One region of the Mesobacillus jeotgali genome, then DNA from elsewhere that is predicted to be linked to it. Evidence: riboswitches for the same ligand, from Rfam matches in the RefSeq annotation. Region 1 holds a riboswitch; each other region holds the start of a gene.

Region 1 (3,110 bases):
CTCGCCATGAGCTGACCTCGCCTTCCTTTTTTGTATTGTAGGCCCAATGGTTAGTAGGTCCATGTCCATTCCCGATATCCAGCGGATTGGCAATGGCAGCCTGGATGAACTCCTTCGCCACAGAAACTGATTCATGGACCGAAGCTCCTTTCGCGAGCTGTGCCGTGACTGCAGCTGAAAAAGTACAGCCTGTTCCATGGGTGTTCTTCGTCCCAATCCTTGGAGTGGAGAAGTACGTAAAATCCGTTCCGTCAAAAAGGACATCAACAGATTGTACTGTTTCCTCATCATGACCGCCTTTTATAACGATATTTTTAGCTCCGAGCTCATGGATCCGTTTAGCCGCCTCCTTTTTTTCACCAATCGTCCTGATAGACATACCTGTCAGCACCTCGGCCTCAGGAATGTTCGGAGTGATGATAAGACAGAGCGGAAGCAAATGTTCTTTGAGGGCCGAAACAGCCTGCTGCTGAAGCAATGAAGCTCCTCCCTTCGCAATCATGACCGGATCGATTACGACTCTTTCCAAGCTCAACTCTCTAATCTTTCCCGCGACCGCTTCGATGATTTTCTCGTTAAAAAGCATCCCAGTTTTCAAGGCATCGGTCCCAATGTCCTCGCCAACAGACTGGATTTGCCTTGCCACAGCTTCTGCCGTCAACGGATAAACTCCCTGAACGCCAAGAGTGTTTTGCGCTGTTACTGCTGTCAGCGCGGACATTCCGTATACACCCAGCTCCTGGAACGTCTTCAGGTCTGCCTGGATTCCGGCCCCCCCGCCGCTGTCCGACCCTGCGATTGTCAGTGCTTTTTTCATAATCATTTACCTCCTTTTATTAGGCTCTTTTCTAAACTTTGTTGCTATTGACCGCAAAATAGTAATGAATGAACTATGTTTCTATGAAAGTTGACTCTAATAATGAGAAAAGAGCAACAAACTTAATACCGACCTGCAAATTAGCTTTATATTACGTTAAAATCGGCTTTAGGATTTTAACAAAAATCTTTACGAAAACAACCTTTTATCAAAAGAACTTTTATTGTAGATTTCCTCAGCATCCAAGTGGTAAAGCTGGTTCAAGAACTCTACTTGAAAACTTCCCGGTCCATGCATGGCGCTTTTGTCTGCGGCAACTTCCGCTGCTACTCCATAAATGATCACTGCAACAGCTGCTGCTTTCAGAAAATCCTTTTCAACTGCTGTAAATGCCCCGATTACCGAAGTCAGCAGGCATCCGGTACCGGTTACCTTCGTAAGGATTGGGTGTCCATTACTGACTACAAACGTAGACTTCCCGTCTGTGATAACGTCTTCCTTCCCTGTCAGTGCTACAATCGTGTTCAATTTTTGCGCTGCGGATTCAGCCAGCTCGATTACATCCCCATCTGAATCTCCTGCGTCAACACCGCGTATGCTCCAGGTTTCACCGGCAACATTCGCTATTTCCGCAGCATTTCCCCTGATAATCGAAATCTCTAATTCTTCCATCAGCCTTCTCGCAGTTTCGGTCCGATAAGCAGTCGCCCCCGCGCCGACCGGATCAAGTATGACCGGAACTCCCTGCTCATTTGCCGCTTTACCGGCAATCAGCATCGACTCAACGACTTCCGGCCGCAACGTTCCGATATTCAGCACAAGGCTCCCCGCCATGCCTGCCATTTCAGCGACTTCCTCATGTGCAAAGGCCATCACCGGGGATGCGCCCAAAGCCAGCAGTCCATTAGCGGTAAAATTGGTGACCACTACATTGGTGATATTATGGACGAGCGGATTCTCCCTCCTTACTCTTTCTAGCAAGCCAGCAATCTCTCTTTTTTCCATCCTGATTCCTCCTTAAAAAATAAAAAGCCAGATCCGTAAATGGACCTGGCTTAAAAGCAAAGTAAGAAAACTTCTCTCACACTACTTTCCTACGCTGGTATTACCCAGATCAGGTCCGAAGGGTTAAAAGACTTAGCGTCTTCCTCTCAGCCCGCAGCAGGGCACCCCTAGTAGTAAATCGAATATTCAATTATCTTAATCCTAGTCTTAACTTTTATATATGTAAAGTGAAAAGTTCATTTTCTGTCTTTTTTTAGTTCTTTCTTGATTTCTTCCAGAAGCTTGAGTTGCGAACCTGCCCATCTGTTATTCTTGCAGCCAGTTTTTGCAATGTGATCGTGATGGACCAGAGAGACTATATCAGGACAATGATGACACGATATCAATCATCTTTCTTTTTTCCCTCGGCAAGATCATCAAACGGAGTATAGGTATTGCTTGGCAGCTTCCCGGAAGTGATGATTCTATAAATCGAATAAAACACAACAAACAGTACAATAGCCGTGAACACATAACCCATATTCCCCAGCCTCCTTTTCCATACATTATACATGTAAAAAATGGAATTTTCATTCTTTTTCAAATGGTGTTTCAGACGTTCTGTGCTAATATGAAAATATACATACAAATGGGAGATGAAAGACAATGAAAAATGAGATTATCGAAAGATTTACCTCTTATGTAAAAGTTGATACTCAATCAAATGAAAACAGTGAAACCACTCCTTCGACGGAAGGCCAGCTCACTCTTGCCAATATGCTGGTCGAGGAGTTGAAATCAATCGGTATGGAGGAAGTCAGTATTGACGAAAATGGTTATGTGATGGCCACACTTCCTGCCAATACGGAAAAAGATGTACCTACAATCGGCTTTCTGGCTCATGTCGATACAGCAACTGATTTTACCGGCAAAAATGTTAATCCGCAGATTGTGGAAAACTTCGAGGGCAACCAGATTATCCTGAATGATGAACAGAATATCATCCTGTCGCCTGCTGATTTTCCAGAACTCCCTCAATATAAAGGACATACTCTGATCACCACTGACGGAACCACGCTGCTTGGTGCTGACAATAAAGCCGGAATCGCCGAAATCATGACAGCAATGGCTTATTTGATCAAGCACCCGGAAATCAAACATGGCAGGATCCGTGTCGCTTTCACGCCAGATGAGGAAATCGGAAGAGGACCTCATAAATTCGATGTCGAGGCGTTCAATGCAAAATACGCCTATACCGTCGATGGTGGTCCGCTTGGCGAGCTGGAGTATGAAAGCTTTAACGCAGCCA
Region 2 (3,110 bases), 1.4 Mb from region 1:
TGGGTCTTCCTTGGAGCAGAAATCGTGCTGTTCGCTACCCTTTTCGGAGTGTATGGAGTGCTCGGTGAAAGATATGCAGGCGGTCCTACACAAAAAGATATTTTTATTGTAAGAGATGTCATGATCCAGACTTTCCTGCTGCTGACAAGCAGTTTTACAATGGGAATCTCGATCTTCGAAATGCGCAGAAGCAATATTAAAGGCATGCTGATGTGGCTCGTATTCACATTATTGCTGGGCGGCGGCTTCCTGTTCATGGAGGTTCGCGAGTTTATCCATTATGTCCATGAAGGTGCTACGATGCAGACAAGTGCGTTCCTATCCAGCTTCTTCGTTCTGCTTGGAACACACGGTTTGCACGTTACAATCGGGATTGGCTGGGCTATCCTGCTGATCATCCAGATATTGCAGCGAGGATTAACACCTGTTACAGCCCGCAAAGCATTTATCTTCGGACTGTACTGGCACTTCCTTGACGTCGTCTGGATCTTCATCTTCACATTTGTTTATTTACAAGGGTTGGTGATGTAAAATGGATAAGCATTCTAAAGGCTTCCCAATCAGTCATGTCATCGGATTCTTCATGTCACTAGTCCTGACATTCGGAGCAGCATGGATTGCCCTTCAGAGCTCACTCTCAATGAAGGCAGTCATGTGGATCATCGGAACACTGGCAGTTATCCAGGCCGGAATCCAGCTATACATGTTCATGCACATCAATGAAGGCGATGATAAAGTAACCAATAATATCAATATCATTTATTCAGCTTTTATCGCAGTTGTCATAGTTGCAGGATCCATCTGGGTCATGACTTCTGGACACTCGCATTAAAATGAAATGAAACCAGGCATCCTCTCAGGGGTGACCTGGTTTTTTTGTGGGCTCATTTTGAATAATTGATGCTGATTCAGACAATTTTCGGTTGAGGCAGCTGGATTTTGTCCGAACATGCTCTTACTTCGGACAATCTTTGCTTGGGCCAACGAGATTTTGTCCGAACATGCCCCTACTTCGGACAACTTTTGCTTAGGCGGCCGGGATTTTGTCCCAACCTTACTCTACTTCAAACAACCTTCACTTTTCATTAATGAACTAAATTTTAGCCATCTCGCCTTTGCGTCCTTTGATTAAACGCAATCGTGGCAGTTTGCCTTCTTTCTTGAATAGTGAGAACATCGCGAAGTTAAATGCTGCCAGAAACAGTGATAATACTGCATGCTGGAATCCGTGTGACATCAATGCCAGGAATCCGCTTACAAGACAATACAATCCAACGATTAAATAAAAATACATAAGAAGTTTTCCCACTTCTCATTCCCCCACTTTTTCGTATGTAATTTTAATATTAACAGAATTTATAAACAAATGTCACATAATGTTCACAATTAGCACCAAATTTTTTCACAATTTATTTTTCCTTAATAGCTTGACTCTTCAACAGCCAAGCTATTATGATTACAGATGAAATCTAAATATCCGTATTTTACCACTAGGGGTGCCTTTGATTTAAGGCTGAGATTAAAGTGAAACTTTGAGACCCTTGGAACCTGATCTGGTTTATACCAGCGTAGGAAAGTGGAATTTGGGACATTTTTTGTTGTGCCAATAAAACCACTTTCTTTGGAAAGTGGTTTTTTTATTGGGCTAAACAGGAAGAGGAGGAGATTTTTATGAAGAGTTTTACTGAGGAGTTAAAGAGACAGGCTGATCCAATCTGGCGGGCAAATTTTGATCACCCATTTGTACAGGGAATTGCAAATGGTAATTTAGCAATGGAATCCTTTCGCTATTATGTTTTACAGGATTCCTATTACCTTTCCCATTTTGCCAGGATACAGGCAATCGCAGCGTCAAGAGCAGCTGATTTGTTCACCACTTCGAGAATGGCAGCCCATTCCATGGGGACTTATGAGGCTGAACTTGGTTTGCATGAAAATTTTCTAAAGCAACTGGAAGTAACAAAACAAGAACTAGCGGAGTTTAACCCCTCTCCTACTGCCTATGCTTACACTTCCCATCTTTATCGAGTTGCTGCTTCAGGAAGCCTGGCTGAAATCATCGCAGCCATCCTACCATGCTACTGGATTTACCATGAAATTGGACAATTGTTTAAGGGATCCACCCCCAATGTCCAAATTTATCAAGAATGGATTGCAGCATATGGAGGAGAATGGTTCAGTGAACTTGTAAATGAGCAGCTAAACAGGCTTGATCAGCTTGCAGTGGAAGCGTCAAATATAGAAAAAGAAAAAATGAAACTGCATTTTATCATAAGCAGCCAGTATGAATTCATGTTTTGGGACATGGCATACAATCAAGAAAAATGGCCTATTGAATTGTAAAAGCGAACATAAAAAACAACGGGATCCTTCCCGTTGTTTTAATTCAGGGTGCAAACAGGTCACTTCATGCTGTTGTTTTTTGCCTAAAAGGAAGGCTTCGACAAGGAGCAATTGCCGACTTGTGCCTGCAGCCTTGGTTCATAGTAGCTTAAACTGGCAAGAAAGTAACAGGTTTCTGGAAAGTGATGCTCCAGAAAGCGGAGATTTGTTTTATTCAAAAGTGTATTGGCCTTATACTTTTCCACCATCTTTCTAATATAATGATCCATTTCCAGCGTCGTCTTTCCTACTTCATAGATGAATTCCTGCTGACGGGCAAAGCCTGGCTGTTTTACCCGAAGATAATTTTTCAAATGGTGATTCTGGACAATGTAAAGCTGAAATCTTCGTTTGTACTCCTGCGTTACTATGTTGGCTTCGACTTCAATTGGATCGAGGAGATTTTCAAAAAGTACCGCGTGGCCAAGCTGGTCTTCAAGCCAAAGGTCCATCACCTGTGTAACGGACAACCGTACTGGTTCTTGGCCTTGTACCAGATAGCTCAATATCCGTAAATACTCCTGATTTTCACTTAATGTACCGTTTAAATAGGTTGGTGACAAGTTAAGGTTAACTTTGTTATCAATTCGTAATGATTGCAGTGTACCTTCAAAATCATAATAGCTTTTAGCAACCTGCCATGCTTTTCTTGAAAAATCAATCATTTGACTGTCCTGGTAGCCTGTTTGACGAGGAATCGACTGTAACTCGCCTAAAAGTTCGCCATA
Region 3 (3,110 bases), 210 kb from region 1:
CTGTCAACATTACAGGAGATGCAGCTTGTGCGGTCATCGTCTCTGAAACTGAGAAAAAGCATCAAGTAAGACCGGAGAAAAGCAAAGTTAAAAATATGGCAGACAACCGCTCTCTTGAATATTTAGATTAAAGTAGAAGAGACCCCGCCTTTGCCGGCGGGGTCTTCTTGTTCAGGTTATATGTCAGATTTCGATTCTTGTCAAAGGCAGCAGCATAATGAAAGACGTCTTGTCAGGTTCTGATGAACAGGCAAGTATGCCTTTATGCTTTTCGATTATTTCCCTGCAGACGAACAACCCAAGTCCGGTTCCAAGTGTTTTGGTCGTGACGAATGGCTCAAAGATGGTTTTTAGCAAATGGTCGGGTATGATTGGCCCATTATTCGAAATTTCTATTTTGATATGGGTATCATTCACGAAAAATCCTTTGATTTCAATCTGTGGGTCATCACGGTATTGGCTCAATACGTCAATGGCATTAAAGATGATGTTGATGAGGACCTGCCTGATTTCATCAGCATAGCCGTACAAATCCATATCCTCTGCTACCTCTTTGATCACGCGGACATTCGTGTCAAGGATGCTGGGATATAGGAAATTTAAAACCTCATCAATCATTTTATTTAAAGAGAAATGTGTCTTTTCTTTTCCAATCAGCTCTTTTTTTGACAGCAGCAAGAATTGTGAAATTCGGAAATTCAGCTGCTCAAGCTCGCTTGAGATGATATCGAGATACTTCATATCTTGGTGTTCAGATCTCAAGAGCTGGATGAAGCCCTGAATAGAAGTCAACGGATTGCGGAATTCATGGATGAAGCTAGACGTCATTTGCCCAAGCAATGTCAGCCTGTCTTTATGCGTTGAATCGATGAACTGGTTCTTTTCCTCGATAATCTTGTTTTTCTGTTCATTATAATAGGATACAGCGTAATATAAAAAGGTATCGAAACAGTAATTGATCGAGTTGATGGCCTCTTGCATTTCTGTCCATTCCATATTCATTTTATGAAGATGTTTATATAAAACGGAGCGTCCGGAATTGACATTATAGACAAAATCGCCAATGTTAATGTCAGCACGAACCCGTTCTTCTCCGACCATGAAAGCAAGCTCCTGAATATGTTCTTCCAATTCTTCGCTTGTCCTAGAAAACACCGAGAGAATGACTGCATACATTCTCTCAGCGTTCTTGCTTATTTTCTCTTTATATGGATCATCTTCTGAGACGATTATTTTTTCCGTCCAGTCAGCTATCAGGTTTTCTTTTTCACTAGTCAGGAAGCTAAGCAATCGGTTATCCGTAATTGGCAGCATTTCATTAAGTCCCCCAGTTTTTCATTTCGGTATTAAAGATTCGAGGAAAAACCCGAAATCCCTTTGTCGAATATTAAGAACATGCGCTGAATCACGTCGAATAGCTAAAATCGTGACAAAAGACCGACTTTTTTAGCAACAATGAAAGAGTTTTGTCTATTGTTCCATCGACATTAATTGGGAAGTGCAGAGTCTGCTGACAGGTTCTACTTGTTATTGAATGGCAGAAGTAGTATATTCATAGTGTAGAAACTAAATAATAACCACAAGGGGAGCTGCGTAAAGTAGCTGAGAGTGAGCGGCCGAGTTCTTACCCTTTGAACCTGTTAGTTAATGCTAGCGAAGGAATGTGGATGCGATAGGAAAGCAATCTTGGGAATCCTATATCGATCCCCACGATTGCTTTTTTTGTTTCTGAAGCAGAAAAGGCGTGGTAGAAACGGACCTCATTCTGAAAAGAAGGAGGAACATAACATGAAACAAAAACAAACTCTCTTTTTAGTGGAAATAGCCGTATTTTCCGCACTGGCTTATTTGCTTGATTTATTTTCCGGATTTTTATTTTCAAGAATCTGGCCCCAGGGAGGATCAGTGTCGATTGCGATGGTGCCTGTATTCCTGATGGCGTTCCGCTGGGGAATAAAAGGCGGCGCAATAACCGGGCTGCTGCTCGGACTTTTGCAATTCATCCTTGGCTTCTCGCAAATATACCACCCTGTACAGGGATTCATTGATTATGTGGTTGCATTTACTGTACTGGGAGCTGCCGGTATTTTTGCGAGGCAGATCAAGGAAAATATCCAGAATGGAAATAAGACAAAGTGGATTGGTTTGATCATCGCCGGTACCTTTATTGGAAGCTTGCTTCGCTTTATCGCTCATTTCTTTTCGGGCTGGATCTTTTTTGGAGTCTGGGCGCCAGAAGGACAGCCAGCGTGGCTTTATTCAATAATCTATAACGGTACCTATATGATTCCGAGCATGATCTTAAGTGCCATTATCATTATTCTGGTCATCGGCTACGCACCATCGAGAATGGTTAAGTCGACACCTGTAAGCAATAAAATGTAGCAGATGGGGGAGCTGAAAAGCTCTCCTATTTTTTATGCGCACTTTATACCTATAAGGGTATATGATGAAAATGAAGTGATTGTGGGTGAAAATATTGTCAATTATATGGAGTTTGCAATAAATATACGTTGCAAGCGTAATCTTAGTGATTTATGTCACAGTGTATCTCGCCGTCAACTGGTTAAATAAAGATAATCATTCTCATTTAGAAAAAAGAATCATCAAAGAGTTTTATCATAACTATTAAACTAAAAAAAGGTGATGGCTATGCTGGGAAAATTAAAGACTGGTGAAAAAGGCCGGATCATGAATATTGCAAGTGCTGACAAATTTGTCAGAAGAAGATTGCTTGATTTGGGAATAGCAGAAGGCTCTGAAGTGTGCGTAAAATGCATACTGCCTTTTGGCGGCCCAGTCATGGTTGAATCCTGCGGGCAATGCATCGGTATCCGCCGCAAAGAAGCCCTAAGGATTGAAGTGGAGCGAGTATGATGAATATTGCGCTCATTGGCAATCCAAACACTGGAAAAACATCATTGTTTAATAACTTAACAGGTTCCTATGAATATGTCGGCAACTGGAGCGGGGTAACGGTCGAAAAGAAAGTTGGATTACTTAAAAATGGCAGGGACCAGCTTATTGACCTTCCCGGGGTGTATACCCTCAATCCACTTTCTAAAGATGAAGGTGTTGTAACGAATTTCTTCCTGAATGAACCATTCGAA

Evidence for each region. Region 1 has a riboswitch for thiamine pyrophosphate ahead of thiM (hydroxyethylthiazole kinase). Riboswitches for the same ligand answer to the same signal wherever they lie in the genome.
Region 2: it holds a riboswitch for thiamine pyrophosphate, as region 1 does, so the genes downstream of both, tenA (thiaminase II) here and thiM (hydroxyethylthiazole kinase) in region 1, are expected to answer to the same signal.
Region 3: it holds a riboswitch for thiamine pyrophosphate, as region 1 does, so the genes downstream of both, thiT (energy-coupled thiamine transporter ThiT) here and thiM (hydroxyethylthiazole kinase) in region 1, are expected to answer to the same signal.

Annotation. Positions count from the first base shown of each region.
Region 1 covers NZ_CP109811.1:940,275-943,384, reverse strand. The annotation lists gene thiD (bifunctional hydroxymethylpyrimidine kinase/phosphomethylpyrimidine kinase) at 1-823, opposite strand, end outside; gene thiE (thiamine phosphate synthase) at 1-8, opposite strand, end outside; gene thiM (hydroxyethylthiazole kinase) at 1,007-1,822, opposite strand; TPP riboswitch at 1,892-2,001, opposite strand; gene FOF60_RS04685 (DUF3951 domain-containing protein) at 2,205-2,342, opposite strand; gene pepT (peptidase T) at 2,468-3,110, shown strand, end outside.
Region 2 covers NZ_CP109811.1:2,341,373-2,344,482, reverse strand. The annotation lists gene qoxC (cytochrome aa3 quinol oxidase subunit III) at 1-531, shown strand, start outside; gene qoxD (cytochrome aa3 quinol oxidase subunit IV) at 533-832, shown strand; gene FOF60_RS11930 (hypothetical protein) at 1,094-1,309, opposite strand; TPP riboswitch at 1,483-1,592, shown strand; gene tenA (thiaminase II) at 1,672-2,343, shown strand; gene FOF60_RS11920 (DUF2935 domain-containing protein) at 2,427-3,110, opposite strand, start outside.
Region 3 covers NZ_CP109811.1:1,147,074-1,150,183, forward strand. The annotation lists gene FOF60_RS05715 (dicarboxylate/amino acid:cation symporter) at 1-131, shown strand, start outside; gene FOF60_RS05720 (histidine kinase N-terminal domain-containing protein) at 184-1,314, opposite strand; TPP riboswitch at 1,573-1,679, shown strand; gene thiT (energy-coupled thiamine transporter ThiT) at 1,789-2,385, shown strand; gene FOF60_RS05730 (FeoA family protein) at 2,653-2,877, shown strand; gene feoB (ferrous iron transport protein B) at 2,877-3,110, shown strand, end outside.